Tunicatimonas pelagia: one gene and its partner. The protein of the gene in region 2 interacts with the protein of the main gene of each other region in a pairwise test. Links are inferred from orthologs where the notes say so. Each region holds a gene or a part of one and is shown on either strand. Other genes may lie near its edges.

Region 1 (14,220 bases), 190 kb from region 2 along the record:
GGTGCTGGCTTCTCAGCCTACGGATATTGTATTACTAGATATCTCTATGCCTCAACAGTCGGGTGATCTGACCTCGGGGATTGACTTGCTGCCCGTAATTAAGAACCGATTTCCGCGGGTGAAGTGCATTATGCTGACTATGCACGAAGACGTTCAGTACGTTTTGCGTAGCTTAAAGCAGGGAGCCGACGGCTACCTATTAAAAGACACTGATGAAACTGAACTTACAACCGCAATTCAGGAAGTATACGAAGGTAAAAAGTACTTCAAAAATAAGATTTCTGATTTAATTGTAGCCAACCTATCGGGAGAAACAAAGCCCGAAACCTTGCTAAGCGAACGCGAAATTCAGATTGTTCGCTTAGTAGCTGAGGGTAAAATTACCAAAGAGATTGCCGACCAACTTTACGTAAGCGTTCGCACTATTGAAACGCATCGCTCCCGCATTATGAAAAAGCTCGAGGTGGCTAACACCGCCGAGATGATCCGCTTAGCATACGAAAAGAAGCTGATTTAGGCAGTGTTGCAACATTTCATTTTAGATGTTATGGTCAGTAGGTCAAACTATTCGGCTTTGTTTGAATGTTAGTAGTCACTCAACGTGATAATATCTGGAGCCACAATACTTAGTATCACTAAAGTGATTACGTATTTTCCACATTACTGCCGTCGGGTTCCCGCATTCGGTTTTACCGAGATGTTGGTATTAACACCTTGATATACAAAGCGTTATAATAAGTAGAAATAAAAAAGTCTATTTACGATGAAAACACTTATTATATTTATAGCTACACTATTCGTATTTAATATCAGCTCTGCCCAGATGGCCAGCATATATGACACCACTCACGATATATCCTCTGATGAACTATCTGATAACAGTGTGAAGGAAGAACAGCGTGTGCAACGCGGTAGCTTGAAAGGGCCAAAAGCTAAAAATCATCCTGATTGGAAGTTTCAGCCAACAAAAGTTGTGGTTACCCATCCAGCCTCCGTCGAGCGTCAGGTAGGCCCTGAGGCTAAAAACCAAAAGGTTTGGCAAGATACTGCGCGCACAACCCCAATAGTAAAGAAAGAAAAGAAGAATTTAAAGGGACCCCGAGCTAAAAACCACAAGCCGTGGATGAACCGCTAACGAAGAGCGGGAAAAGGGAACGGTAGTGGGGTGAAGGCTCAGAGTTTTTTTTGCTGAAAAAAGCAAACTGTTCACTCAATGGATTAATTATTACGTTCTGTAAAAGTGATCCGAACAACTGTCAGGGAGCGATGCGTTCGCAGTGAAAGCGGAACTATCCATTCATACTTTAGTCGCGTCGCGGTGGCTTTTTTTCTGGCGATAGCTTAGGCTGTCTCATTTCCACTGCGGCTCTCAAAAAGAGTTTCGTCTGGTCAAAAAATATGATGCCTGTATTCCGGCTTTCGGAAATGGCTAGCGAGATTGGAAATGAACTAACCTACAGCTTGAGTGATAGACTGTACAAAGAAAGAGGGTAAGAAATGAATCAGACTAGGGCGCGTTAACATTTAATCTGAACGGTGATTTTGGCGTTATTTTCACCCACTTTGCGTTACCGGACCCCGGCGGCTTTCGGCAGCCGATGCTTAGGCCATCGTGGCGCGGCATTGGCCTTCTCAAGTGTCGCGCCACGATGGCCTTAATTGGGCAAAAATAGCCCTCAAAATCATTCATTATCTTAAATGTCAACGCGCCCTAGTGCTTGTACAGAAAATATAGATAAAAAAGGCTGGAATTGAAATAGCTGCATAACCATACCACTGGGATACCAGGTACGGTTCTAATGTGATTATGAAACAAACTGATACTTATTTTTAACGAGTATTGGCATCAGGGAAAGCTATCAATCGCTTTCCTTACCAGCTACCCGAAGCTCCACCCCCGCCAAAGGATCCACCCCCCCCGGAAAAGCCGCCGCCCCCGGAGAAACCACCGCCACTGCTCCAGCCACCGCCACTGTAACTTCCTCCGCCCGGAATCACTACGGTGCGACTACGGCGTAGGCGAGGAATACTGTAACGGCGCGATTCGGTATGATTACAGTTTTTGCAAGCGTAGTCGCGCACTCCTTGCCCAGCTCGAGAGTAGGTCGCGGAACGTACTACCTGGCTTTTCGCTAAATGGTACGTAATGTAACCACAGTTGGGGCATTTACTATATCGGCGGTTAAAGGTATTTTTGTAAGCAATGATTGAAACATCGTTGGGCTGATCGGAAGTCCATACGTCGTAATCTACCGAGCCAATCTGCTCTTCAACTTGTTGCCCCCGGTCAAGGTGCACGTCTTCTTTCTTCTCACTAAGCTTTCGCATTTCTAGTCCCGTTTTTTTGCTCTTACGAGGGGCGTTACGTCGGCGTTTGCGCCACACAAACCATCCGATAATGGCTGATACAATACTTAGCAGAAAGGTAAGAATACCAAAGCCACTACCATCTTCTTTAGCACTAAGTGGCTCGCTGAAGTCTTTAATACCTTCTATCTGAGCCAAAATGGCGTTCGTTCCCGCCACAATTCCTTGCTCGTAATCATCCGCCCGAAAGTGGGGCACAATCACCTCCCGGATAATTCTGCCGGAAGTAGCATCGGTTAGGTAAGGCTCCAGCCCGTAGCCCACCTCAATCCGTAATTTACGGTCGTCGGTTACCACCAGAAACAGTATCCCATTTTCCCTGCCTTTCTGCCCTAGTTTCCAACTTTCTACGGTTTGTATTGAGAAGTCCTCGATGGCGTTTCCTTCCAAACTATTGACAGTCAGCACTGCTACCTGATTGGTAGTGCGTTCTTCATGGTCGCGCAAGCGGGCTTCTAATTTTTCCTCGGCTGAGTATGATAATACGTTGGCATAATCATTTACCCGCGCTGACAACGGTGGTACCGGCTGGGCGAAACTGGAGTGACTCACCAGCAAGAAGCAAACCCCTACGAAGTATTTGGTTAAATTATTCATTAATACGTACTTCATCGGATAGTAAATTATCATCGTCGGTGGGCTGATGTACTCCGCTCTCGTCCAGTAGCTTTCCGCAGGCTGTTATCGCTTCACAGATACTTTCGGTAGTTTGATTTTGCTTTAAACCTAGCGTAAGCTGCTGTACAATTTCCGCCCAGCGATCATCAGCGACTAACTCACTAATGCCTACATCGGCCAGTATCACCGCTTGGTGCTCAAAGAAACTAACGTAGATTAAGATTCCGGTGCGGGGTTCAGTGAGATGTACATTATGATCGTAAAACATATTCTTGGCTTGATCTAACGCTCGACTCCGCATCAATTCTTTGCTCAGAAACCAGCGTTTAAATGGCCAGGAAGAAACGGCTATCGTCATACCCAACAACCCTGCTACGAGTACGATAAGTAGCCATAGATAGGGTGGCATAAAAAGTAGCAAACTGGTAGTAACAAACAAGATAGTCAGTATGATTCCAGCAACTCCGGCAAACAATGCGCTAACTCGCCACAGCGTAATCTCATAAAACGACGACTGCTTGGCTAATACCGGCACAATCTCCCCACCCGTTTGCGCCTCAACCTGCTGTACGGCAGCTTCTATCTTCTGTAAATCTTCACTAGTTAACATAGTTAATGAAGTAATGATGGATGACTAATGAATAACGAATGATGATTGATGAGTAATAAATTCAAGCACTAATCATCATTCATTAAAGTTTACGCTGGGTGGTAGGGCATTGGCAGGGTCGGTAGAAAAGTACTCTTTAGTATCAAACCCCAACAAGTTATTAGGAAACCTTCGGGCTTTGGCATTGTAGTTTTGTACAGACTCATTGAAGCGGCGGCGCTCGGTAGAAATACGGTTCTCAGTGCCTTCTAATTGGTTTTGCAGGTCACGAAAGTTTTCAGTGGCCCGCAAGTCAGGATACTGTTCAGCAACGGCAATCAGGCGATTGAGTGAACCGCCTAGTTGTTCCTGAGCCTGGGCGTATTCAGCTAGTTTTGCGGCATCGCCCAGGTCATCTACATCAACCTGGATAGAAGTAGCTGCTGCCCGGGCATTTACTACTTCGTTTAGCGTTTCCCGCTCATAATTTGCGGCTCCTTCTACTGTCTTCACCAAATTGGGAATTAGGTCGGCCCGGCGTTGGTACTGGTTTTCTACCTGCGCCCAGGCACTATTTACTTTTTCTTCTAACCCCACCATGCTGTTGTAGATATTGAAGTATCCGGCAATGAACACAATCGCTAAACCACCAATAATACCCCACTTAGTAAATTTATTACTTCGGCTTTTTCGCTCAGTTTCGTTGCTCAGTACCCGCCGTTTGTTGTTAAGCTCGGTCTTTAGCTGCATTGCTCCGGGGTGGGCGGGGGCAATACCGAGCGTTCGGTTAATGTAGTATTCGGATCGGTCGTAATCGGTCGTACGGTTGTAGTGGTTACCCCGAAACAGAAAAGCTTTAGCTGCTAGGTAGTTAGCTTCGGTATCGTGGGGCATTAGCGATGCAGCATTCTCCAGCTCATTCGCAGCATCATCGTAGTTTTGAGCGTTCAGGTAAGCAGTACCCCGTTGCAAATGCTGCTGGGCTTTTTGTTGTGATTTTTGCCAAGCCGACTCAGTAAGTCCAGCTTCCAGGGCAATATTTTTAAGGTCTTCTTGGGTAAACTGTTGCTCCTCTCGGTTGCCGTACTGAATATCCATCAGCTTTTTTAGATAGCTCTCCAGAGCTTGATCAGATTGAGCCATATTTGAAAAGTTTAGGGAAGTCTAGTAGTACTATTCGTTTAATCTTTTGAAAAGATAAAAAAGTGGGTTAATTTTTCCACCTACAACAACCAATCTATCATGCTTATGTTTCGTCTACTTCTTTCCATTGGCTTAGCGTATCTATTTATCACTCAGGCTTCAGCGCAACTTTCTCTTCCCCATGTTTTTTCTAACCATATGGTAATTCAGCGCGAGCAGCCAGTACCCGTTTGGGGCAAGGCTAGTCCGAAGGAAAAGATTACACTAACCTTTAATGGTGAGACACTGAACGCTAAAGCTGACCAAAATGGCAAATGGCAGGTAATGCTTCCCGCTACCGACGCGGGTGGGCCTTACACTATTGAGATAAAGGGTGATAGTGAATCGGTTTCTTTTAACGATGTGCTAGTAGGAGATGTGTTTCTCTGTGGCGGTCAGTCAAACATGGAATGGCGGGTACGTCAGTTACCTTATGCTAACGAAGTGGCTTATACAGCTAATGATACTCAAATCCGCCTAATTAAAGTGAAGCACGACCAAGCCTTACAGCCGAAAGGTGATATTCTGCCGACTGAATGGAAAGTGAATAATGAGGAAAATGTGCGGGAGTTTTCAGCCGTAGCCTACTTCTTTGCCCAGCAGCTTCGTGAGCATTTGAATGTACCCATCGGATTGATTAGTTCAAATTGGGGTGGTACCCCCGCTGAGGCTTGGATGAGTGCTGAGGCTCTTAGCGAATATCCACGTTTGCACGAAGCAGTACAGCAGCTGCAAGCTGAAGGAAATACGATGGAGAAAGTTAGGGAGAGTCATCAGACGAAAACCAGCAGCTTCTTTGATGATGTGGACAGTAAAGATCCAGGCGTTCAGGAGAATTGGTCTTCGGCTAGTGTTGATTTTCAGAATTGGGAGACACTACTGCTCCCCAGCCCGTTCAACCAACCCGCTCTTCGTCGTCATGACGGCACCGTTTGGTTTAAGAGGTCAGTGATACTACCTACTGAATTTCAAGGGAAGGATTTGCTGCTTAACCTAGGCACTATTGACGATAACGATCAGGTTTGGATCAACGATACCAAAGTTGGAGGAACTCAGGGTAAAGAGCAGTACCGTCGGTACAAAGTTCCGGCTTCCGCCATTAAAGAAGGTGAAAATACTATTACGATCCGAGTGATTGATAAAGGTGGGCAAGGTGGGTTTGCTATCGCTGGTAAAGATTTCTATCTAACCCCAACCCAGCAGCAGTCGGTGCGTTTTCCGTTAGCCGGAAATTGGCATTACCAACGTGGAGCCGGACGTGAAAACTATCCAACCCAGCTCCATCATTACCCCAGCTTGCTTTACAACGCCATGATTCATCCTCTAGTCCCCTACGGTTTGAAGGGGGCAATCTGGTATCAGGGGGAAACTAATGCCTCTCGGGCGAAGGAATACAGCAAAATCTTTCCGGCTATGATTCAGCAGTGGCGAAACGATTGGGGTAGTGAGATGCCGTTTGCTTTTGTGCAGTTGGCTAATTTTATGGCTCCGGTGGAAACCCCTCAGCCTAGCAACTGGGCTGAGTTGCGAGAAGCACAAACTAAAGCTTTGAAGCTACCCAAAGTAGGCATGGCTACCATTATTGATATTGGCGAAGCCGACGATATTCATCCAGCCAATAAGCGTGATGTGGGTAAGCGATTAGCCTTGGCTATGCGAGAAATTGCTTACGGGGAAGACGTAGTGGCGTCTGGCCCTACTTTCCAATCGGCTCAAGTGGAAGGAAGCAAGATGATTGTGAAGCTAGATGATATTGGTAGTGGCTTGGTAGTAAAAGATAAGTATGGTTACCTAAAAGGTTTTACTTTGGCAGGAAGCGATCAAGAATTTCACTGGGCGAAAGCTGAAGTTACCGGAGAAAATGAAGTAACGGTTTATAGCGATGCTGTTGATGATCCGGTGGCGGTACGCTACGCCTGGGCTAATAATCCCGATCAGGCTAATTTGTACAATGAAGAAGGCTTACCTGCTGTGCCGTTCCGATCGGATGATTGGGGTGGGATTACTGAGGAGAATGCGTTTACGCTGCGGTAGATCAAAGCAGTACCTTGCTAAAAAAAATACCTGCGACACCTGGACATAGGTCTTCCAAATATCGCAACTGACTACTTTGATCTGATGGCAAAACTTCTCACCGAGTCCCTTGAAATGAGCCATCAAAATCTCTTTTTTCCTGTTGGGTAGCATAGCAAGTTGGATGCCCCGTTCCAGATCGGTTAGTACACAAACATAGTCCTTTCTTCCTTTCCTGTGGGCGATCTCGTCGATGCCCAGTTTCTTGACTGCGGCATACCGTTCGGGAAGGACGATAACCTGTTCGGCCCACTGGTAGAACAAGTGTTCTACGGTGTTAGGGCACATACCTACTAAAGCACCCACCGGAGTGCCGGCTACTTGGGAGGAAGATTGTTTTTCACATATCTCAACTATCCGTTTGGCTTGTCGTTGGGTATAGGACTTGCCCTTTACCACCCAATTGAGATGCCCGAAAAAGCACCGCTTACAACTAAGGCAGCAAAATTGGGTGGGGTGGATATAGAACCAAACTTCACGCTCCGGTATTTTCAAGTCCCGAAATTTTCGCTGTTCCCGCTGATTAATGATCCCTGGCGGACGGTCCTAGGTGAATCTATATGGTTGGTGTTCCGTCTATTAAGGTGATCTTCAAATCTGAAAGTTCAAGTACCTCCTAATGAAATATAATCTCTTGCACGCAACAAGTTAATGCTTCACGGAATTTGTTTGAGAACCATAAACTCTTTATGCGTAGTATTAATAAGCTTTGACTTACTATCGGGAGCGGGTATCGCGATCTTTTTCTTTGGTAGGAATTGTATTGATGGTAATATAGAAAATCAGGCTGCCTAATGCTAAGAAAGCTACATCCCACCAATCGGTGGTAAAATCATCAGAAAAGAGTGGAAAAAGAATTTCCGATACTAGAGTGATAAAAACAGTAGCGACTACTACATCTAAAGCCAATAGGCGGTACGCTTTTCCCCGTTTAAAGAGATACTGTCGCTCTACCAGCAGTAGGCTTAGTATAATTGGCATCGTCAGCAGGTTGTCTAAGTAGCGATCAACCATCGGAAAAGTAATATCCAGTCCTTTTTGCAGAACTTGATGTATGATAAACAGCAGCGCACAAATAATAAACACCGGAGAGGTAAGAACTTTCATTGGATAGTAAACAGTCTTTGGTACTAAAAAGCTGCTAGGAAAGCGATAGCTAAGATAACGATAATTACGGGGGAGAAGGCAGTTAATACCAGTACGGCTAACGATTTGTATATTCCCTTGAAAATTTTCACAGCCACTGAGTCAGCAGGGTCAGGCCGAAGCCACTGCCGTAGCTGAGTGAACTGTTTAGTGATATATTTCTGTAATTCTGTCGCAAAGGATTGGTTCATGGAAATAACGGATGATAGGACTGCATAATGTTGAGGAAACCAGAAGTTATTAGCTGTTTAGTGAAGCTCTGGCTTTTTCAAGTTAGGTATACTGAAGTTGGGTTGGCTACCCGTTCTTTAGACTGCGGAGTGGTTGAATCCCCCTATCTCCGCGCCACCGTGGCCCTTTATGAAGGGGAGGAGAACTTGTTGTAATATCAATACATAAATAATTGTCCTCACTTAGTTAAGAACTATTCTCTGAGCACTGATAAAACGAACATAGAAATGTTAAAAACAAATGAAGCCTTCCCCCTAAAAAAGGGGGATATAGGGGGATTTATCTCACTGTAATTATACTTCTAGCTATTTAATCTCCATCATGAAAGGCATGCGGGCTTGGATACCTTGCCAGTCGCGTACTTGTTGAAATTGCTGCACATAGGGGAAGGCATCGCCAAGCTCACGCTTGAGCAGCTGAGTGCTCACTTCTTGCCCCAACTCTTCCATAATTTGCTGGAAGATGTCTTTGTTTTCGGGATAGTACTTTATGCGGTAATCATCCTCTTCTAGGCCCGCCTTTGCTACCGCAATGGCTACGGCGTCATCTAGTCCGCCTAGTACGTCTACTAAATCACGTTCCAGAGCCTCTGTTCCGCTCCAGACTCGCCCCGAAGCCACTTTTTTCAGTTGCTCTACTGTCATGTTTCTTCCCTCGGCTGCTTTGCTGGTAAAGGTCTCGTAGCCCTGCTCAACACCATTTTGAATAATTCGCCGTTCGGCCTCTGACATAGGTTTGGAGGGCGAGAAGATGTCGGCAAACTCGCCTGTCTGGACAATCTCGGTATCTACGCCTATCTTATCCAGCATACCTTCTACGTTGAAAAACGCACCAAAAATACCAATAGATCCGGTGATGGTATTAGGGTGAGCTACAATAGTATCGCAACCCATTGCCATGTAGTACCCACCCGAAGCCGCTACGTCAGACATAGAGGCGATCACAGGTTTCTCCTGCTTGGCTAGTTGAATCTCCCGCCACATCTTATCTGAGGCTAGGGCACTTCCCCCGCCCGAGTTAATTCGGATAACCATGGCTTTCACATTATCGTCTTCGCGGGCTTTGCGAATTTCTTTGGCAAACCGATCGCCACCAATGTTATCCATGTCTCCTTCGCCATTAACAATGCTGCCCGAAGCGACAATCACGGCTACGCGATTGCGGGAGTAATCGGGAGCACGGGCTTCTACCGCTTTGCTGTACTTTTCTACCGAGATAAAGTTGATATCATCATCGTCCTCTTCACTTTCTCCTTCTTCCAAACCAAGTTTCTCCCGCAGTAGGTCGCGCACTTCGTCGGGGTAGCGCAGCCCAGTTACCATGTTAGCATCTACGGCATCTTGTGGCTCCCGTATCTTCATAGAATCAGCCAAGCTACGAAGCTGACTTTCGGATATATCGGTAGAAGTTTCTATACGGTTGAGGTAGGTGTCGTAAAGCGAATTGAGAAAAGATACCGTTTGTGCCCGGCTAGAATCACTCATGCTGGTGCGAGTTAGCGGCTCAATAGCACTCTTGAAATCCCCCACCCGGAAGATTTCGGGCTTAAGACCAAGTTTATCTAAGGTTTCTTTGATGAACACCGTTTCCATCATAAAACCATTAAATTCTACTCCGCCCCAATCGGGGTGAATGTATAGTTCATCGGCTACGGAAGCAATGTAGTAAGCCTGTTCGCTGAGAAAATCACTGTACGAAAGAATAAATTTTCCCGACTCTTTAAAGTCAATCAGATCATTGCGGATTTCTTCTAAACTAGCAAAGCCACCGAGCGAAAGACCGGCATCAAGGTAAATGCCTTTGATGCTTTCATCCTCCTTGGCGGCTTGAATGGCACTGCGTATTTGTAGTAATCCGATAGTACCGTCATCAAAGCCTGGAAGAGGTAGTTCACTGAACGGGTCGTCCATTTTTCGCTCCACAATGGGCTTGTTTAATTTCAGATGTAGTACTGAGTTTTCTTTTACCTCTACTTCAGGTTCTTGAGAGGCAGCGGCGATAATTCCGCCAAAAATGGCAAAGATTAATCCGAAGAAGAGGATCAACCCTACTAGGGTGGCTAACACGTTTCGTAAAAATATCATAGTAAAGGATATTAAATAGTTTTCTTTCTTAGTATCAGATTATCTTATTTTCTTACACAAGAATCCGAAATTTAACATTTTTCAATACTTCAGGTGAAGGTAATTAAGGGAATTTATGTGTTATTAGGTAGCAATCTGGAAGATCGGGGTAAAAATCTTCAACAGGCACGGGAACATATTGTTCAGCAGGTAGGCAGTATCATACGTACCTCCGGCATTTACGAAACCGAAGCCTGGGGAGTATTGGATCAGCCCCTATTTTATAATCAGGTAATTCAGATAGATACTGACCTGGGGCACGAAGACTTGCTACGCGCTTTGCAAAATATTGAGCAAAAAATAGGTAAGGTGAAGGTCGGCAAATGGCGGGAGCGCTTGATTGACATTGACCTGCTTTACTACGGCAACCGCCTCGTCCGCACTGCTACGCTTACCGTACCGCACCCCGAAATACAGAACCGTCGGTTTACGCTAGCTCCACTGGTTGAGCTAATTCCCAATGAAGTGCATCCAGTGCTTCTTCAGTCGCATCAGAAGTTGCTAGCAGCTACGCCAGATACGTTGGAGGTGTGGTTAGTGGGAAGCCGGAACCGCGTCGGCGGCCGACCGGAAGCCGGCGACCGAAAATAGTTATTCCGGTCTCCAGATTCCAGTATCCGGTTTCCGTTTAATATTTGGCTACACGATCATCAATCTCTTCAGCCCAAGCAAGGAGACCGCCTCGGAGGTTGTAGAGGTTGGTGAAGCCGTGTTTTTTCTCTAGTTGTTTAATGGCTTGCTGGCTGCGTTTGCCACTGCGGCAGTGTACGATCACTTGCTTATTGGAGGCAACCCTTTCTGCTTGCTCTTCTATTTGGTTTAGTGGAATAAGCTCTCCCCCTAGGTTGGCAATATCGTACTCGTAGGGTTCGCGTACATCGAGTAGTTGGAAATCTTTTTTACCTTCAATTAGCTCGTATAATTCTCGTGCGCTGATTTCCTTGACCTTTGATTTTTCTTCCTGAGTGGGAATGCCGCAGAACTGCTCGTAATCAATCAGCTCAGCTTGGGTGGGGTTTTCGCCATTGAGTGGATTGTCCGGATTGCGGTGAATTTTCAGGGTACGGGTTTCAAAGCTCAATGCATCAAATAGGAAAAGTCGCCCCGAAAGTGTTTCGCCTATTCCGGTAATTACTTTGATGACTTCGTTGGCTTGCAAACTTCCCAAGATACCGGGCAGCACACCGAGTACTCCGCCCTCAGCACAACTAGGCACTAAGCCTGGCGGAGGTGGAGAAGGAAATAAGTCGCGGTAATTGGGGCCAACACTGCCATCCTTGTCAGTATAGTTGAACACTGAGGCTTGCCCCTCAAACCGGAAAATTGAGGCGTATACGTTGACTTTGTTTAGCAGTACACAAGCATCATTCACCAGATAGCGAGTAGGGAAATTATCGGTACCATCGGCTACTACATCGTAATCTTTAATAATATCTAGCGCATTTTGGGAAGTGAGCACCGTATTGTAGGTTTTGATATTGACAAATGGATTTTGCTTACGAAGTCGTTCGGCGGCGGCTTCCACCTTGGGTCGCTCCACGTCATCTACCGTGAATAATATCTGACGCTGTAAGTTGCTTTCGTCTACGGTGTCAAAATCTACAATACCGATGTTGCCAACCCCGGCGGCTACTAAGTAGGATAGTAGTGGTGCTCCCAATCCTCCGCTGCCTACTACCAGTACTTTTGCTGCTTTTAGCTTACGTTGCCCCTCAATATTAAAATCGGGAATAATAAGGTGACGGCTATATCGCTCTAGCTCTTCTTTGGTGAATATGATATTGTCACTCATAAAGCTCGAGAATTTGGCGTTACACTGCTTATGCTGAGAAGGCGGCTCTCTTCTGATTGAACCTTGGTAAAACTAATTCGGAAACGGTTTGACCAATAGAAAGAGAAGAAGTAGCAGCGGGCGACGGAGCATTGAGCACGTGTACGGCGTACTCATCTTCCATAATCTTAAAGTCATCGAGCAGTCCACCATTCCGGTCACATGCCTGTGCCCGTACCCCAGCTCCACCTGGAACCAGATCATCTTCTTGTACATCAGGAATCAGATGCTGTAATGCTTTAGTAAACGCTGATTTGGAAAACGAGCGGTACATTTCACCCAAACCGGTACGCCAGTATTTACGAGCCACTTTCTGAAAACCAGGCCAGGTAATTGTTTCGCTTAGCTCACCTACATGAACGTCAGATTTGGTGTACCCTTCGCGCCGGAAGGCTAATACTGCGTTGGGCCCCGCTTCTATTCCTCCGCCAATCATACGCGTGAAATGTACTCCCAAGAATGGAAACGCCGGATCAGGCACTGGATAGATCAGGTTTTTAACCAAGTACTGCTTCTCTTCTTTCAGCTCGTAGTATTCTCCTCGGAACGGAACAATTTTCACGTTGACATCAGGACGCATCATTTGCGCGACTTTATCGGAGTAAAGTCCCGCGCAGTTTACGATGACTCGGGCAGTAAACGTTCCGTGATTGGTAATAATTGTACTACCACTAATATGGGTTCTGATGTCTAGCACCTTACGATCCAGAAATAGCAATCCGTCCTGCTTTTGCATCAGTTCAGCATATTTCTGGCAGACAGCTGTGTAGTCAATAATGCCAGTTTGGGGTACAAAAATGGCTTCTAACCCATTTATGTGAGGTTCGTACTCAGCTATTTCTTCTTTTGCTAAACGCTTTAATCCCGTTAGTCCATTAGCAGCACCGCGTTCCTGAATTTTGTCTAGCTGAGGCAACTCCGACGGTCGGGTGGCTACAATCACTTTACCACAGCATTCATGAGGGACTTCATGCTGCTGGCAGAAGTCGAGTAGCATTTGATAACCCCGAATACAATTGGTAGCCTTCAAACTACCGGGCTTGTAATAAACTCCCGAGTGAATGACTCCGCTATTATGACCAGTTTGGTGAGCGGCTACTTTGGTTTCCTTATCGAGCACCGCCAGTTTTAGCTGAGGACGCTTCTCCTTTAGCTTGAGGGCAGTCGCTAATCCTACGATTCCGCCTCCAATAATAACAATATCGTACTCCACACCTGTTTTTATTATATGTTTTGCTGAGCTAAGATACAGTAGGCAAGCGCAAAACCAAAGGAAGAGCAGCACTTACCGTAGAAGTACTACTTTGCCAAGTAGCAATAGCACTCTATTGAATTAATTGATTTCTCACTTCTAATTACTGTGTTACTTTTTGTATTTTAGCAAAGAGTTGATCGTTATTTTCATAAGCTCTACTCTTCACTTTATAGATAACTACCAGTTCGTGCATACGAATGGTTAAAGCGAATGAGCTAGGCTAAAATATCTTAGCCGATCGTGGCTGGCAAGTTTCAGTTGGTAATATTATCTAGTAAGCACAAGACCTTATACACATGAAACCTAACTATAATTTCGCTCAGCACCTGAGGGAAGACATACCCGCTTCATTAGTCGTTTTCTTGGTTGCCCTTCCTCTTTGTTTGGGAATTGCCCTTGCTTCGGGAGCACCTCTGCTCTCAGGCTTGGTAACCGGTATCATTGGTGGTTTGGTGGTGGGCTTGCTGAGTGGTTCTAATTTGGCAGTGAGTGGGCCGGCTGCTGGACTCACGGTGATCGTACTGGATGGTATTGAGGCTATCGGCTCATTTGAAGGTTTTTTATGTGCAGTAATATTGGCGGGGGCTATTCAGGTAGCATTAGGAATGGTAAAGGCGGGGGTAATTGGTCACTACTTCCCTTCGGCCGTAATTCGGGGAATGCTGGCCGCTATTGGGCTTATTCTTATTCTCAAGCAAATTCCACATTTCCTGGGAATTGATCAAGATTTTTTCGGCGACATTGCTTTCTTTCAAGCAGATGGGAGGAATACGTTTTCAGAAATCGGTTATGCGTTCAGTCACCT
Region 2 (16,117 bases):
AACGGTTGAGCACGTTGCCCGGCAAGATTATGCGTCGAAGCAGCTAACAGTTTGGGTTGCATCAGCACATAATCAGAAACGGTGGCATCAGGCAATTGATAATCAGTACTTTATAGTGGCCACAGTAGACGAAACTATTGCTGGCTTTGGTTCGCTAGACCAAAACGGCTACCTAGATTTTCTCTATGTACATAAAGATTATCAGCGCCAAGGTATTGCCTATCTACTTTACGGTGCATTGGAGCAAGAAGCAATTCGGGCTGGATACCCTCAAATTACCACAGATGCTAGTAAAACGATCCAGAACTTTTTTGTCCGCCAAGGATTTAGTTTGGTAAGGGAAAACCAAAAGCAGATAAAAGGAGTAGAACTGATCAATTATCGGATGAGCAAAGATCTGATATAGTCTTCAACTGTTACTTTCACTCTTAAATAATAAGCCTCTTATTTCCAGTCACTCACGAAGGTAGATCAGCCGGATAAGTCAAATGGACTGAAGCATTTATTTAGAAACGGGTGGCATAAATGCACTACTCCGCGTATCTTTCGTGTTACTAGAACTGATAAATAAGCAAACGAACGTCTGCCGATGTACCTAATATTTGACACCGAAACCACCGGTCTGCCCCGCGACTATAATGCTCCCATCTCTGATCTGGACAACTGGCCCCGGTTAGTACAACTTTCTTGGCAATTGCATAATGCCGACGGTAGCTTACAGTCCGCACACGACTACATTGTAAAGCCCGAAGGGTTTACGATTCCCTTCAACTCTGAGAAAGTACACGGTATTTCTACCCAACGGGCGTTGGCGGAGGGGCATCCGTTGGCGGAAGTACTAACTAAATTCAATGAAGACCTTCAGCATACCCGGCAAACCATTGGTCACAATGTCGATTTTGATCTAAATGTGACCGGAGCCGAGTTTTTGCGAGCGCAGATAGAAACTACGCTGCTCAACATCGAAAAAGTAGATACTAAGGATGCTTCCACGGATTACTGTAAAATTCCCGGGGGGCGAGGCGGGAAATACAAGTGGCCTACTCTATCTGAGCTACACGAAAAACTGTTCGGTGTGCCATTCAGCGGAGCACATAATTCAGCCTTTGATGTAGACGCTACTGCCCGTTGCTTTTTCGGATTATTGAAAGAGCAGGTTATTGCTCCGTTTGATAGTACGCCGTTAACGGAAATTACCTACGAGCGACCTGATTTAGAAAAGGCATTGCGGGATATGCCGCAGAATGCTCCTCAGAAGTCTAAAGTAGCTGGGCCACCCCAGCGGAAGAAGGTCGATGTTAACAAAATTGAAACCGCTCCATTCAGCCACTTGCACGTTCATTCGCAGTACTCTATTCTGCAAAGTACGGCCAGTATCAAGCAGCTAGTCAGTGCGGCGAAGGAGCGCAATATGCCCGCCATTGCTGTTACCGACTTGGGTAATCTGTTTGGGGCGTTCAAAGCTGTAGCCGAAGGAAAAAAACAAGGTGTAAAGGTTATCATCGGTTGCGATGTCTATATGACAAAGGATCGGCATCAGAAGAAGTTTACCAAAGATTTTAAAGACCAGCGCTCCGTACAGCTATTATTAGCTAAAAATCAGAACGGTTATCAGAACCTGTCGAAACTTTGTTCGCTGGGCTACATTGAAGGTTACTACGGTGGTTTTCCTCGGGTAGATAAAGATCTGATTCAAGAATATGCCATAGACTTAATTGCTACTACCGGTGGCATCTCGGGTGAAATTCCCGATCTGATTCTCAATACCGGTGAGCACCAGGCGGAAGAAGCGTTTCGCTGGTGGCTAGAAGTATTCGGTAATGATTTTTATGTAGAGTTACAGCGACACGGCCTAGAGGAAGAAGACCGGGTGAACGAAGTGCTGCTCCGTATGGCTGATAAGTACGGCGTAAAAGTCATTGCGACCAATAACGTTTACTACGCTAATCAGAAAGAGGCTAATGCCCACGATACGCTGCTTTGCGTAAAAAATAACGAAGTACTCTCTACTCCCATCGGTCGGGGGCGGAATTTTCGCTTCGGGATGCCTAACCATGAGTTTTATCTCAAGACCGAAGAGGAGATGAAGCAACTCTTTGCCGATCGACCTGATGCCATTACCAACACTTTTGAGATAGCGGAGAAAGCCGAAGAGCTAACTTTACAGCGGGATATTCTACTGCCTAAGTTCGCGCTTCCCGACGGCTTTACCGACCAAAACGATTATTTGCGCCATCTTTCTTACGAAGGTGCAAAGCCTCGCTACGGCGAAATCACCCCCGAAATTCAGGATCGGCTTGACCATGAGTTGAAGATCATCAAAGACATGGGTTTTCCGGGGTACTTCCTGATTGTGCAGGATTTCATCAATGCTGCCCGAGATATGGGAGTATCAGTAGGCCCGGGTCGGGGTTCGGCAGCGGGTTCAGTAGTGGCTTACTGTACCGGAATTACCAATATTGATCCCATTGAGTACGATTTGCTCTTTGAGCGTTTCCTCAATCCTGAGCGGATCAGTATGCCCGATATTGATATTGATTTTGACGACGACGGTCGCCAGGAAGTAATTAATTATGTAATTGACAAATACGGGCGAAACCAAGTAGCCCAGATTGTAACCTTCGGTACAATGGCTCCCCGAATGTCAATTAAAGACGTATCTAGAGTAAGTGAGTTACCGCTGGTAGATGCGAACCGACTGGCGAAACTGGTGCCAGAGAAACCCGGAACCACCTTCGACCAAGCCCTCGCAGAAGTACCCGAATTGCAGCAAATCAAGCGAGGCTCCGACAAGCAAGCTGAAGTAATTAATTTAGCACATACGCTGGTAGGCTCAGTACGGAACACCGGAATTCATGCGGCTGGGGTTATCATCGCTCCTGATGATTTGCTCGAGTACATCCCGGTGAAAACAGATAAGGATTCTGACTTATTTGTTACTCAGTTCGACGGTTCAGTGGTAGAATCAGCCGGAATGCTGAAGATGGATTTCTTGGGTTTGAAAACCCTTACCATCATCAAAACCGCACTGCGAAAGATTAAAAAGAACCATGGTGTGGATATTGATATCGATGCCATTCCGCTGGATGATGAAAAAACATTCCAACTGTACCAGCGGGGTGATACCATCGGCACCTTCCAGTTTGAGTCGGACGGAATGAGACAGTGGCTCCGCAAACTCAAACCCACCGATATTGAAGACCTGATTGCCATGAACGCCTTGTACCGTCCGGGGCCGATGCAGTTCATCCCTAACTTTATTGATCGTAAGCACGGGAAGGAAAATATAGAGTACCCGCATGAGTTGCTTGAGCCTATTTTAAAAAATTCTTATGGCATTTGTTTATCGGGTGACACACGAATTTTTGATGCTGAAACAGGGGCTCCCCACCGATTAGACGAACTAAAGGATAGAGCAGGAAACTTTGTAGTGCAGGGAATTGATGCCCAAGGACAAGCCACTACAGCTCGGGTTACTCACTGGCTAGATAATGGTACTCATCCGGTATTTCGACTCACGCTACGCAACGGAGCCACGATAAAAGCTACAGCAAATCATCTTTTTTATACCGAGCAGGGATGGAAGCCATTAGAAGCACTAAATAGTGGTGATTATGTAGGTACTCCACCTCAATTATTTTCTCCAACCACCCCTTCTTCGTACAATCGCTGCCGCTTGCGAGTGTTGGCTTTCCTGACGGCTGATGGGAGCTTAGCAAGTGGCACTTCGGTAGACTTTGTTAATCATGATCCGCAACTTATTGAGGCGTACATTGAAGCACTACAGGCCTTTGACGATGTACAACCCGTAGTGGTGAAGCAGGTAAGAAACGTAAAGCGAGTTGGTATCAGAAGCAAAGTAAGTGGTCGGGCTACCACTAGCTTGCTGGCCTGGATGCGGGAGCTTGGGTTGAAAAGCTCGGCTGATCACAGAAAGTACCCTTGTGGAGTACGTAGCCACGAAAAAGCAGTGCCATCCTTTATTTATACAATGGCTGATGAAGACATTGCTTATTTCTTAGCTGGGTTGTGGGATTGTGACGGCTACGTAGGTAAGAAGCTTTGTCACTACAAAACTATTTCGTCGCAGTTGGCGCAAGATGTACAGACCCTTTTGCTACGTTTGGGCATTCCTTCAGTCATCTATGAGGCATCCTATAAGAATGATGTTTGTCCTGATCAGACTTCATACCAAGTTACCACCTACGAGCTAAACCGATTTTCTGGTGCTATTCAGCCATTTATGGTTTCTCACAAAGGGCATATATCTATTAAAGGAACTGCGTTTCGACATAACTCTGTTGAGCGGCAACCTTTTCTTCAAGAAATAAAGGAAACTACGGGCAAATCAGCTCGTGGTCTAATGAAAGCGTACGGTATTGATCGGCAACATTTTCAGCGTAAAGATCCTCGCATCAGTACAACTGTTGTAGAAGGGGTAGCTCAGCAAATTTCTCTGCCTGCTACTCAGCGGTTGCTACCGATCAACTGGCAGCAAATTGTATCAATAGAGGCTTGTGGTAGTGAAGCCGTCTACGATCTCACTGTAGACAAGATACATAATTTTGTAGCCAATAATATTATTGTCCACAACTGTGTTTACCAGGAGCAAATTATGCAGACCGCGCAAATTCTGGGCGGTTACTCTCTGGGTGGTGCGGATTTGTTGCGTCGGGCGATGGGTAAAAAGAAGATTGAGGAGATGAATAAACAGCGAGTCATCTTCGTAGAAGGAGCTAAGGAAAAACACGGGATTGATAAGAAAAAAGCGGAAGAGGTCTTTTCTATCATGGAGAAATTCGCTCAGTACGGATTCAACCGTTCGCATTCGGCAGCTTACTCAGTAGTGGCTTACCAAACTGGCTATTTAAAAGCGAATTATCCCGAAGAATACATGGCGGCGGTGCTTACCCACAATATGAGTAATTCCGATAAGGTAACGCTGTTTATGGACGAGTGCAAGCAGATGAAAATTAAGGTGCTCGGCCCGGATGTCAATGAAAGTGATTTTGACTTTGGAGTAAATAAGGAGCGGCAAATTCGCTTTGGGCTGGGAGCTATTAAGGGCGCCGGCGAAAGTGCGGTAGCTTCTATTATTGAAGAGCGAGATGAGCAAGGGACATACTCCGATATTTTTGAGTTTACTAAACGGGCTAACCTACGAGCAGTTAATAAAAAAACGCTGGAGTGCATGGCCATGGCCGGAGCCTTCGACTGTTTCCCTAATATGCACCGTCGGCAGTATCTGCACGCGTCCCCGGGCGATTCATCGTTATTAGAGAAAGCGGCCAAATACGCTCAAAACCTTCAGCAAGAAGAAGAAGCTGCTCAGGTTTCTTTGTTTGGCGGAGTGGGCGGTTTGGAAGTACCTAAACCTCGGGTAACCGACTGTGAACCTTACAGTGATCTGGAAAAGCTTAAACTCGAGAAGGAGGTTACTGGATTCTATATTTCGGGGCATCCGCTCGATCAGTTTAAGTTGGAAATAGAGAGCTTCTGCACCTGCACCTTGGATAAGGTAATGGGCTACCAAAATCGGGAAGTTTCGGTAGCCGGAATTATCACTAAAAGTGCTGAGCGTCAAACGAATAGCGGTAAACCCTTCGCCTTGGTCACCATAGAAGATTACCAAACCTCGGTCGATCTGGCCTTCTTCGGTGAGGATTATCTAAGCAACCGTCACCGCCTATCGCTAGGTGAGTTTGTGTATATGAAGGGGCGGGTAGAGGAGCGTTATAATAAACCCGGGGTATGGGAGCTTCGTCCCCAAACCGTTCAACTACTTACCGAAGTTCGGGAAAAGATGACCGGAGGCATTCAACTCAGTATTTCTGCCGAGCAACTCACCCAAAATCTGATTGAGCGCTTGGAGACACTATCGGCTGAGTACCGAGGAAACTGTCCGGTAAAAGTAACCGTACACGATGAACAGGAAAGCATGAGCGTAGAAATGCTGTCGCGCAAGTACCGCTGGCAACCCGACGGACAACTTTTCGGTGCCCTCGAACAGCTAGACGGAGTTTCGTATCAGCTTACCGGGGTGCGATGATGTGTAAATTAACGTCAGTTATTCAGGTTATCTAACGATAATGCAAAATCATGCTGCGTTTAGGATTCGGTTTCTATCATCAAAAGTAATAATTCTAGAATGTTGATCAGCGAAGGTGTAGGCTGATAGCGCAGCAAAGACATTGCATAAGTAGTTGATTGGTGCAGGTGCGGTTCCCCGCTGGAACGCGTATGTTCTAAATCAATAAGTCTAACACATCGGGTCTAGTACATTCTGACAGTAAAAGTATTTAAGTGTCTTTCTTCCGGAATGATGATAGGCAATCAGGGCAGTCATCATTTCACTGCGGGAAAAGCGTGAATGCCAATGTGGCTCTGCGATTCCTTCGTCGGCTAAACAGAGGCGTAACTCTTGGAGGAAATCGGCGGCTACTGTAGCGCGGTTTCTACGAAAATTTCGGTTAATTTTGTCGCCGTCAAGATTTGCATATTCTTTCTGTTGTACAGCAGAGATTTTATTCTATTGCAGACCTTGACTTTTTTGCGCTTCCAGACAACATAAAACCTTATTTATCAACCACTTCCTGAATAACTGACGTTAAGATACTAATTAATACGAAGATTAATCCGTAAGGCTTCGGGCAGATGCAGGAACTTTCAAGGCTTAATTAAGATGTGGCGAGAAGTAAACGTGGTCTCGTTTCTACCTAGTAGCTCGATCAAGTGGTAGCCAAACTTAGTCCGAAATGGCTCAGAGATTTTGCCAACTTCGAGGGCTAGGACGGTTGAATCGTACTCCGGTACAAATTGACCAAATTGAACGCGCCCCATTTCCCCACCAACAGACCCAGAACCTGGATCATCGGAGTATTTTCTGGCCAATTGATTAAAATCTGCGCCTTTAAGCAATCGTTTCCGTAGCTTTTTTGCTTGCTTTAGAGCTTTCTTCTCACTTTTTGGTAAGCTATTGGTGGTTTGAGCGAATGTGTTTACTGCGGTAAGCAAAAAAATTAATGAAGCGATTATTATTCTCATAGTGCAGGAAGATAATAAAGAGTTAGCCGAAATATCACTAAAGAGCTACAATATTTATTCGGTAGTTCAAAATATCTTTAAGTTACTTCGGTCGGTTTAACATCATCATTAGTCTAGAACATCATAGGCTGTCTATACTATATTTCCTAAAAAGAGATTAAAATATTTAGTGGTATTGCTTGCTTTTTAACAAAGTAGCAGGGAAATTACCATAACCTCAAATACTTTTGTAATGGTGTCCAGTGAGATCATGTTGTATCAGCGACTAGCTAAAGGAGATACCAAAGCTTTTACAAAAATATATCAACAATATTGGGAACAGCTGTACGCTTCGGCTCTTCACTTGACTAGCGACGAAGCAGTAGCGGAAGAAATAACCCAAGACATCTTTACGGAGCTGTGGCAAAAGCGATCTGACTTGCGTATTCGTACCTCGTTACGCTCGTATTTATTCGGAATACTAAAGCACAAAGTGTACAATCACTGGGACGCTCAGGCTGTTCGGTATCGGTACCGAAAGCGAATTTTGCCCGCCGAGCCTTGCTATACGACCGAAGAAGAAGTTGCCTACCATGAAACCTCCGACTTACTCGAGGAGGCGTTAGCGACACTGCCGCAGAAATCCCGCTCAATCTTCTTGCTAAGCCGACGGGAGAACCAGTCGCTAAAGGAAATTGCTTCACACATGAACCTCTCTACCAAAGCGGTAGAATATCACATTACCAAGGCGTTGCGACATTTACGCTTTCACTTGCGGGAAGTGCTCTTTGTAATGCTAGGTTGTTTTTTATCGTAACTGCTGCTATAGTCCGTAAAGTTTTTCAAAAAATTTAGTCAGCCGTTTAGGGAATTACGGGTGCTAGCTTACTCCTTAGTAAAGCACCATACTCTGTGAGCAATTCTTTACTGCGCCAACTAGTTGAGAAATACATAAGCGGACGGGCTACCAGAGCCGAGCAAGAGCAGCTCGAGCAGTATCTGGATAAACAGGCCCAAAACCCTCCGCAGCTAGATTATCTGTCAGAAAAGGAGAAGCGGCTGTTAGAAAAAAGGATACTGCAAAAAGTTCAGCGTAATATTCAGCCCACTCGGCCAGGAGCTTATCATACACAAAAACTAGCCCCTACTCTAGTAGCAGCATCAGTGCTGTTGGTGCTTTTAGTGGGCGGTTATTTTTGGCTAAGCCGCCCCTCTGCTTGGCAACAGTACCAAACCAACTACAACGAGACTTTACCGATTACATTACCCGACCAGTCGGTAGTTACTCTCAATGCCCACTCGCGCCTCTGGTACCGAACCTACTGGTCGGACTCGCTACGGGAAGTATGGGTTGAGGGCGAGGCTTTTTTTGATGTAAAACCCAATACTGAACTTCCGTTTGTGGTACACGCCCGAGAAGCGGACATTCGGGTGCTAGGAACTCAGTTTAATGTACACGACCGGCGAGGGACAACGGAAGTGGTGCTAAGCGAAGGGGCGGTTCAGTTAGAAACCGAAGCTCAGCGGTTGAGTCTGGCTCCCGGTGATTTAGTGGCGGTATCGGAGCAAAAGCCTATTGTACGCAAGCGGGTAGTGCCCGAACGGTATACTGCCTGGCGTAACCGACAGCTTGTCTTCGATGACGTGCCACTGGAAGAAATCGGTAAGCGCCTAGAAGATATTTACGGCTATCAAATCACCATCACTGATTTAACCCTGCATAAACGGCGGTTTACGGGTTCTGCACCTATGGATAGTGTAGAAGTGTTGCTTGAGAAGTTCCAATTCGTCTTTGGAGTTAGCATTCAGCAAGAAGGTCAGCGTATTCGTATCAGCTCAGAATAAACAATCATACAACACAAAAACTTTTTATTATGCCACCCAGATTTACGAAATTAGCGACTCTGTACTTGGGAATAATTCTCCTGGGCAGTCACCTCGCCTTCAGTCAATCGTTAGCTTTTTTTCAAAAAAGCACCGTAGCAAACACTAAAACGCAGCCATTAATTGAGGTGTTAACTGAGGTTGAGCACAAACATTCCGTGCGCTTCGACTACGAAAAATTAGCACTACAGGACAAGTATGTAGATGCAGAAATTTGGCAACAGTCCACTCAGGATGTGGAACAGGCTCTACAAACCCTACTTCCGCCACTGGGCCTCACCTACAAAAAGTACCCAGACAATACTTACGTAATCTACTCCCCTCCGGCCACAAAGAAAACACAGGTTACCCCTCTACCAAATCATCGGCCTGACACGAATGCATCAGTCTCTTTACCTACGCATCAGTCTGCAGTGAGGGCGGTAACGAATACGGTTTTCTCTCGAGCCAAAATTGACAAGGAAATTCGGGGTAAGGTTACCGATTTGGCTACTGACGAACCACTACCCGGAGTAAATGTTGTAGTAAAAGGTACGGTCATTGGCACCGTTACCGATGTTGATGGTAACTACGGCTTAGTTGTTCCCGACGATGCGGAAGTATTAGTATTTACTTATGTAGGGTTTGAGCGTGAAGAAATAGCTATCGGTAATCAGACAGTGATTGATGTGTCATTGGCTCCCGATCTTCAATCGCTGCAAGAGGTAGTCGTCGTAGGTTACGGCACCCAAGAAAAAAGTAGTATTACTGGTTCTATATCGTCTATCAAGGGGGAAAGTTTACGCCAAACGGTGGCGGCCCAACCGGATGCTATGCTACAGGGTAAAGTAGCAGGGGTACAAGTAGTACAGAATACCGGAGCACCGGGAGCGGAAGTGTTTTTACGGGTACGGGGTACCGCTTCGCTTCGGGCGGATACCCGTCCGCTGTATGTTATTGATGGCGTACCCATGAACAATATCAACCAAGCTAATTTCAGTGCCGGACAGCGAGCTTCAGCACTAGCTAACTTAAACCCGAACGATATTGAGTCAATTGAAATTTTGAAGGATGCTGCCGCTACAGCCATTTACGGTTCGCGAGGTTCAAACGGGGTAGTGCTAATTACTACGAAACGCGGTAGCGATGGTAAGGCTACTTTTTCATTTGATGGTTATCATGGCGTGCAGTCGGTCTGGAAAACGTTAGATCTACTCGATGGCCAAGGGTTCTCCAATACCTTACGCGAGGCTGTTGAAAATCGTAATGCTGTGGCGGGCTCTACCATCGCCGACCTGAGCGATGATGAGTATGTACAAGCCCTCACTGTCACTGGCGAGAATACCGACTGGCAAGACGAGGTATTTCGGCTCGCACCCATATCAAATTATAACCTTTCGGTAAGTGGTGGCGAAGGGCGGATACGATCGTTCGCCTCACTAGGAGTATTCAGCCAAGAGGGAATCATCATCGGGCAAGACTTTGATCGGATTACCGGGCGGTTGAACTTAGACTATCAAGCTACCGATAAGCTAAAAATCAATACCAGCATTACCTACAGTAATACCCAAAAGGATGAAGTAGCCAATGACTTTAGTAGTATATCGGTGCTGGGAAATGCCCTACTGAGCAATCCTAACCTTCCAGTTTACAACCCCGATGGTACCTACACTGTGGATCCGTTAGGACGAAATGGAGCGGAAAATCCGGTAATGTTGGCTAACGAGATTACGTTTGATAATCTACAGCGACGATTAATCGCCAACGTGCAGGCCGAGTACGAGATCATGCCCAACCTAACGTTTCGTTCTGTATTGGGTATCGACAATCTGAGCGAACGTATTGAGCGGTTCTTACCCAGTTTCATTCTCAGCACCGGGGGTTCAGCAGATGCTGAGGCTATTAACGCTCAAACCTCAACCTGGCTCAACGATAATACCCTTACGTACCAGAGAGAGATGGGCGAACATAACATTTCAGCCTTGGCTGGATTTGGAGTGCAACGTACCGACGAGTCGTTTCTGCGGGCGGGTGGACGAGTGGCTGGCTCCGATATTATTACCACTGTGGCCATTGCTAACCCTGACTTACCTCAGCATTATCTAACTGCTTGGAGTTTATTGTCGTACTTCGGCCGGGTAAACTATACATTCCGAGACCGCTACGTTTTAGAAGCAAGCTTCCGGGCTGATGGTTCGTCGCGTTTTGGGGAGAACAATCGCTTTGGCTACTTTCCCGCTATCTCAGGAGCTTGGCGAGCTATCGAAGAGCCGTTTTTACAGAATGTAGACTGGCTGAGTAACTTAAAAGTGCGAGCCGCGTACGGCATTACCGGTAACCAAGAAGGGTTAGATAACTTTGGTTCGCTTACCCGTTACGGAACGGGACGTAACTACGATGGTAATCCGGGTATCTCACAAGTAAACGTGCCTAACCCTGATTTAAGCTGGGAGTCTACCGAATCTATCAATCTCGGAGTAGATATTGGCTTGCTACAGGAACGTATTTCGCTGAGCGTAGATGCCTATAATCGTGATACCCGGGATTTGCTCTTTACCCGGCAACTACCTTGGACTTCTGGTTTCAGCTCATTAATCAACGAGAATGTGGGTAATATGCGTAACCAAGGAATAGAGCTAGCGCTCACCACGCGCAATTTTAATGGGGCTTTCCGGTGGACAACTGATTTCAACATCTCATTCAACCGCAACGAAATCACCTCACTGCCAAGTAATGGCGTGGCAGGTTCCGATTTTATATTTCAACTGCCGAGTGCTTACAGCGCGGAAGGGCCCTACAGCATTTACCGTGTGGGGCAGCCAATTGGTAGCTTCTACGGGTTCGAATATCAGGGAATATACCGTACCGACGAAGATGTGCCGGAAAACCTGCGCGACGATGGAGCTAACAACAACTTTGCCGGAGGCTTCCCTATTTTTCGTGATACCGATGGGAATGGAATATACCAGCGGGAGTTTGACCGGGTAATTATTGGTAACGCCTTGCCCTTACACACCGGGGGAATGACCAACACCTTTGGCTACAAGAATTTTGAGCTAAGCGTGGTTTTGAACTGGTCTTACGGTAACGATGTCTATAACATGACCCGGGCGGCGCTTACTAGTATGGCCGATGATTTTAATCAGTTGGCCGAAGTAGAAGGACGATGGCAGCAACCCGGCGACGAGGCAATCCATCCCATTGCCATGTACAGTGCCTCTTCGTTTCAAGGAATTTCTTTTTCAGATGCTTCTAGTCGCTATATTGAAGATGGCTCTTTCTTGCGGGTGCGTAACATAAGTTTAGGCTACTCGTTGGCTAATAGTCTGCTAGAAAATACCCCCATCAGTGCAGCTCGGGTGTACGTGACCGGGCAGAACCTGTTCACATTTACGAATTATTCTGGGCTTGACCCCGAAAGCCAAAATACCGGCGGTGGTCTTATTCCGACTCTAGGGGTAGATTATTTAACTCAACCCCAACCGCGCACGGTATTAGTCGGCGTAAACATTAGCTTCTAAACTCAACCATCATGAAAAATATTATGTATCGTATAAGCCTTATTTTCTTGTTGTTCGGTGGGATCACTGCCTGCGAGTTTCTAGAAATAGAACCCGTCAGTGAGATTACCTCAGCCAACTTCTTTCAAACCGAAGGAGATGCCGAAGCCGCTTTAATTGCCTGCTACGACGCTCTACAAAGTTTTACTTACGCTCGGGATATTATCATCGTTAGCGGGGTAGTATCCGACGAAGCGTTTGCCGCCCGAGGTGGAAACTACACCCGGCACGAGGGATTTGTCCACCACGGGAACCACGGGAATATCCGGCAGTTTTGGCAAGAGTCTTACGAGACCATTCAGCGGACGTTAGATGTAACTGAGCAAGTGCCTACTATAACCGACCCTGCTCTTACTCAAGCGGATAAAGACCGTATTGCGGGTGAAGCACTGTTCATTCGGGCATTATCCTATTTTAATCTAACCCGTTGGTTCGGAAGAATTCCAATAGTACCCCGCACCACCAAAAGTCCTGAGCAAGAGTTGCAGTTGTCTCGGAGTGAGGTGAGCGAGGTGCTGGCACTGGTGATTAGCGAACTTCAGCAAGCCGAAACTTTATTACCTGAAGAGAATGGGGACCGCTCCCGAGCTGAGCGAGGGGCCGCTCAAGCATTGCTGGCGCGGGTATATCTGTGGCGCAACAATCCTGGCGATTATGACCTTGCCCTCGCCGAGTGCGATAAAGTGTTAAATAACGATCGCTACCGCTTGATTGATGGCACTGATTACGCTTCCATGTTTGCGGTGGGTGAGCAAAATGCGGCTGAATCTATTTTTGAAATTTCATATCGTCCCGATCGCACTCAAGAAGGACATGCTTTGGATAGTGAGACCATTCCGGCGCAAGGAACTCGTTACCGGGTGCGCCCTGATACGGTTAGTACCCTGCGATTTACGGAAAATGATATTCGCCGCACGGTTTGCGTAGATAGCTTTGAGAACAATTACTATATCAAGAAGTATGAGTCGGGTCCCCCCGAGCTAAATACCAACCGTAATCTTCAAGATGCTAACATCATTGTGCTTCGTCTAGCCGATATTATCCTCATGAAAGCAGAATGCCTGAATGAGCTGGGGCGAACCGGAGAGGCAATACCACTAATCAACCAAATTCGTGAACGGGCTGGCCTTGCTCCTACCACTGCTGCTTCAGCTGATGCGGTGCGACAAGCCATTCTGGACGAACGCTTTTTGGAGCTATATTTTGAAGGGCAACGTTGGTTTGATTTGGTACGCACTGGTTTGGTAGACGATGTGATTGAAAATCTACCGGATATGGATAGAGTACTATGGCCGGTTCCTACCCGGGAAATTGATATTAACCCTAATTTACTACCGCAAAATTCTGGGTTTTAACCATATAGCTATTTGATGATTAGGGTGTACAACAATTTTGCAAAAAGTGAGGTATCCCCGGATGAGCGAATCGGACTGCCGACACAGCGAATTCCGGTGGACGCTACGCGGGGTCTCCTTCCTATGCTGTGGGAGATGCTGCGCCACGGTGGCCGGAATTCATTGGGCATCGGGCGCAAAGCCTCATCCGGTAAGGCAATACGCAAAATTATAGCACACCCAATAATTACCCTATTATTTAACCATTCGGTTTCTTTGTATTTTACGAAAATCGGATGGTTAAAATCACCCCTTTTTCTAATCGCACTTGCCTGGTTTCCTGTAACAAAGACAACTTTTGATCGAGGGTAAAAAGGTCGGCTAGTACAAAGAAACAGTTTTCGCAGCGGCTAAAACTCTGTACAGTGCGGTTTGCCTATTATCGGTTTGCCTGCGTGGCTCTATGCTGAAATTCGCCGGGAGATAGCTGTTTTTTTCGTTTGAATAAGCGGTTGAAGTAGGAGCGGTTCTCGAAACCACATTCTAGGTAGACTTCCTTAATTTTCCGGTGAGGGTCTCGTAGCATGTTAGCCGCCTGGTTAATACGTTCGTCGTTAACAAAATCAATGGGGGAAGCACCTACCTCATTTTTAAATACCCGGTAAAAGTGCGATTTGCTCATACACGCTTTCTCACTTAGTGTATCAATGCTTAGTGATTCATCCAGGTGATTGCGAATGTACTGAATAACGTAGGCGAGACGATTATTGCCCGACGCCTCATCTGCTGACTCGGTATAGGTCTTTTTAGTATTGGCCTGTAAAATCCGAATAATCAGCTCCTGGAGCATATTGTTGACGAAGAAGTCTTTGGCTGGGTGGTTTTCGGTGAACAAGAAAATCAATCGCTGCAAAATCTGGTAAATGCCTGCATCATTGGTAAAGTAGAAATTGTAATCCATCAAATTCCACTCCTGCTCATCAGCCTTCGGCATGGTTTCGTTCATCAGGGTTATGATTTCTCCTACGCGATCCTCAGCAATCGCGATAGCTAAACAACGGGTAGGGTCATTTTGCTGAGCTTCTGGAAAGTTAATTTGCATTATCTCCTTGGCAGGAAGAATAAGTGATTCACCCGGTAGGAAATCAAAAGGTTGATGGTCGCGCAGATGCATAATTTTTTTCCCCCGCAGCATACTGGCTAGTACCGGCTGGTCAAACTGTAAGTGAACCCGCTCAGCCTGCTGCTGGGTCTCAAACACGTGCAGGGCAGCCTGACCTAGTGTGTAGGTAGTCTGATTTTCTACTAGAGTTTCTAGCTTTCTTTTCTCAAAGAAGTGATTTGGTAACTGCATAATAGATAGGCAAGACTTTACTAACTAACAAATAATAGTACTTTATTTTTAGCAAATATGCAATTTGTTTAGATGAAATGATTTTAAGATTATCAAAATATTAGTTTTAAGAGAATTGTTCACGTGAATGATAGAATCCGTCAGCACTTTTCTCCTTCAATTCTTTAACTTGAGTACCCGATAAAAAATTTGATTTATTATCTGATTTCATAACCTAAAATCCCTACAACTATGAGTGATACGCTCACTACTACCCGCAGTCAGGTAGAAAAACCTAAGTTCAAAGATCAGTACGACAACTACATCGGTGGAAAATGGACACCTCCGATCAAAGGTCAGTACTTCGATAACGTTTCTCCAGTTGACGGTGCCAATTTTACCCGGATTCCCCGATCCACCAAAGAAGACGTAGATGCCGCGATTGACGCTGCTTGGGCGGCAGCTCCTGCCTGGAATAATTCTTCGGCCACTGAACGTAGCAACATGCTACTAAAGATTGCTGATGTGATGGAACAAAACCTGGAAGACTTGGCTCGAGCCGAAACCTGGGACAATGGAAAAGCCCTACGAGAAACCCGCGCGGCTGATTTACCCTTAGCAGTGGATCATTTTCGCTACTTTGCTGGAGTTATTCGGGCGGAAGAAGGTTCCGTAAGCGAACTGGATGCCAATACTGTCTGCATGAACGTTCTTGAGCCACTGGGTGTAGTAGGTCAGATTATTCCCTGGAACTTCCCTATTCTGATGGCTACCTGGAAGCTAGCTCCAGCCTTGGCGGCAGGAAACTGTGTGGTACTAAAGCCCGCTGAGCAAACCCCGGTAGGCATTCTAATTCTAATGGAATTGATTGAGGACATACTACCCGCTGGAGTACTCAATATCGTAAACGGATTTGGTGCCGAAGCCGGTAAGCCACTAGCCTCTAGCCCGCGCATTAACAAAGTAGCCTTTACCGGAGAGACGACTACTGGTCAGCTGATTAT

The links.
Region 1: the proteins of P0M28_RS15095 (region 2) and lhgO interact in binary tests that used the Escherichia coli proteins (3 or more experiments, as listed by UniProt). The link is inferred for Tunicatimonas pelagia from one-to-one orthologs.

What each region holds. Positions count from the first base shown.
Region 1 is NZ_CP120683.1:3,719,644-3,733,863, reverse strand. Bases 11,262-14,146 are described here. They hold lhgO (L-2-hydroxyglutarate oxidase), read right to left. Parts: upstream 13,374-14,146; coding sequence 12,150-13,373; downstream 11,262-12,149. Other genes in these bases: P0M28_RS15920 (SulP family inorganic anion transporter), read left to right, coding at 13,712-14,146; moeB (molybdopterin-synthase adenylyltransferase MoeB), read right to left, coding at 11,262-12,121. Also shown: P0M28_RS15985 (response regulator), read left to right, coding at 1-517; P0M28_RS15980 (hypothetical protein), read left to right, coding at 764-1,135; P0M28_RS15975 (TPM domain-containing protein), read right to left, coding at 1,873-2,979; P0M28_RS15970 (TPM domain-containing protein), read right to left, coding at 2,957-3,595; P0M28_RS31105 (LemA family protein), read right to left, coding at 3,671-4,717; P0M28_RS15960 (sialate O-acetylesterase), read left to right, coding at 4,817-6,790; P0M28_RS15955 (transposase), read right to left, coding at 6,719-7,324; P0M28_RS15950 (hypothetical protein), read right to left, coding at 7,547-7,936; P0M28_RS15945 (hypothetical protein), read right to left, coding at 7,960-8,166; signal peptide peptidase SppA, read right to left, coding at 8,512-10,290; folK (2-amino-4-hydroxy-6-hydroxymethyldihydropteridine diphosphokinase), read left to right, coding at 10,384-10,920; more of moeB, read right to left, coding at 10,958-11,261; more of P0M28_RS15920, read left to right, coding at 14,147-14,220. UniProt on the Escherichia coli protein: Catalyzes the dehydrogenation of L-2-hydroxyglutarate (L2HG) to alpha-ketoglutarate and couples to the respiratory chain by feeding electrons from the reaction into the membrane quinone pool.
Region 2 is NZ_CP120683.1:3,522,508-3,538,624, forward strand. What follows is about bases 5,356-8,064. They hold P0M28_RS15095 (peptidylprolyl isomerase), read right to left. Parts: upstream 7,045-8,064; coding sequence 6,667-7,044; downstream 5,356-6,666. Other genes in these bases: dnaE (DNA polymerase III subunit alpha), read left to right, coding at 5,356-6,049; P0M28_RS15100 (RNA polymerase sigma factor), read left to right, coding at 7,277-7,840; P0M28_RS15105 (FecR family protein), read left to right, coding at 7,936-8,064. Also shown: P0M28_RS15080 (GNAT family N-acetyltransferase), read left to right, coding at 1-406; more of dnaE, read left to right, coding at 590-5,355; more of P0M28_RS15105, read left to right, coding at 8,065-8,868; P0M28_RS15110 (SusC/RagA family TonB-linked outer membrane protein), read left to right, coding at 8,898-12,407; P0M28_RS15115 (RagB/SusD family nutrient uptake outer membrane protein), read left to right, coding at 12,419-13,801; P0M28_RS15120 (AraC family transcriptional regulator), read right to left, coding at 14,220-15,134; acetaldehyde dehydrogenase ExaC, read left to right, coding at 15,366-16,117. UniProt on the Escherichia coli protein: PPIases accelerate the folding of proteins. It prefers amino acid residues with hydrophobic side chains like leucine and phenylalanine in the P1 position of the peptides substrates.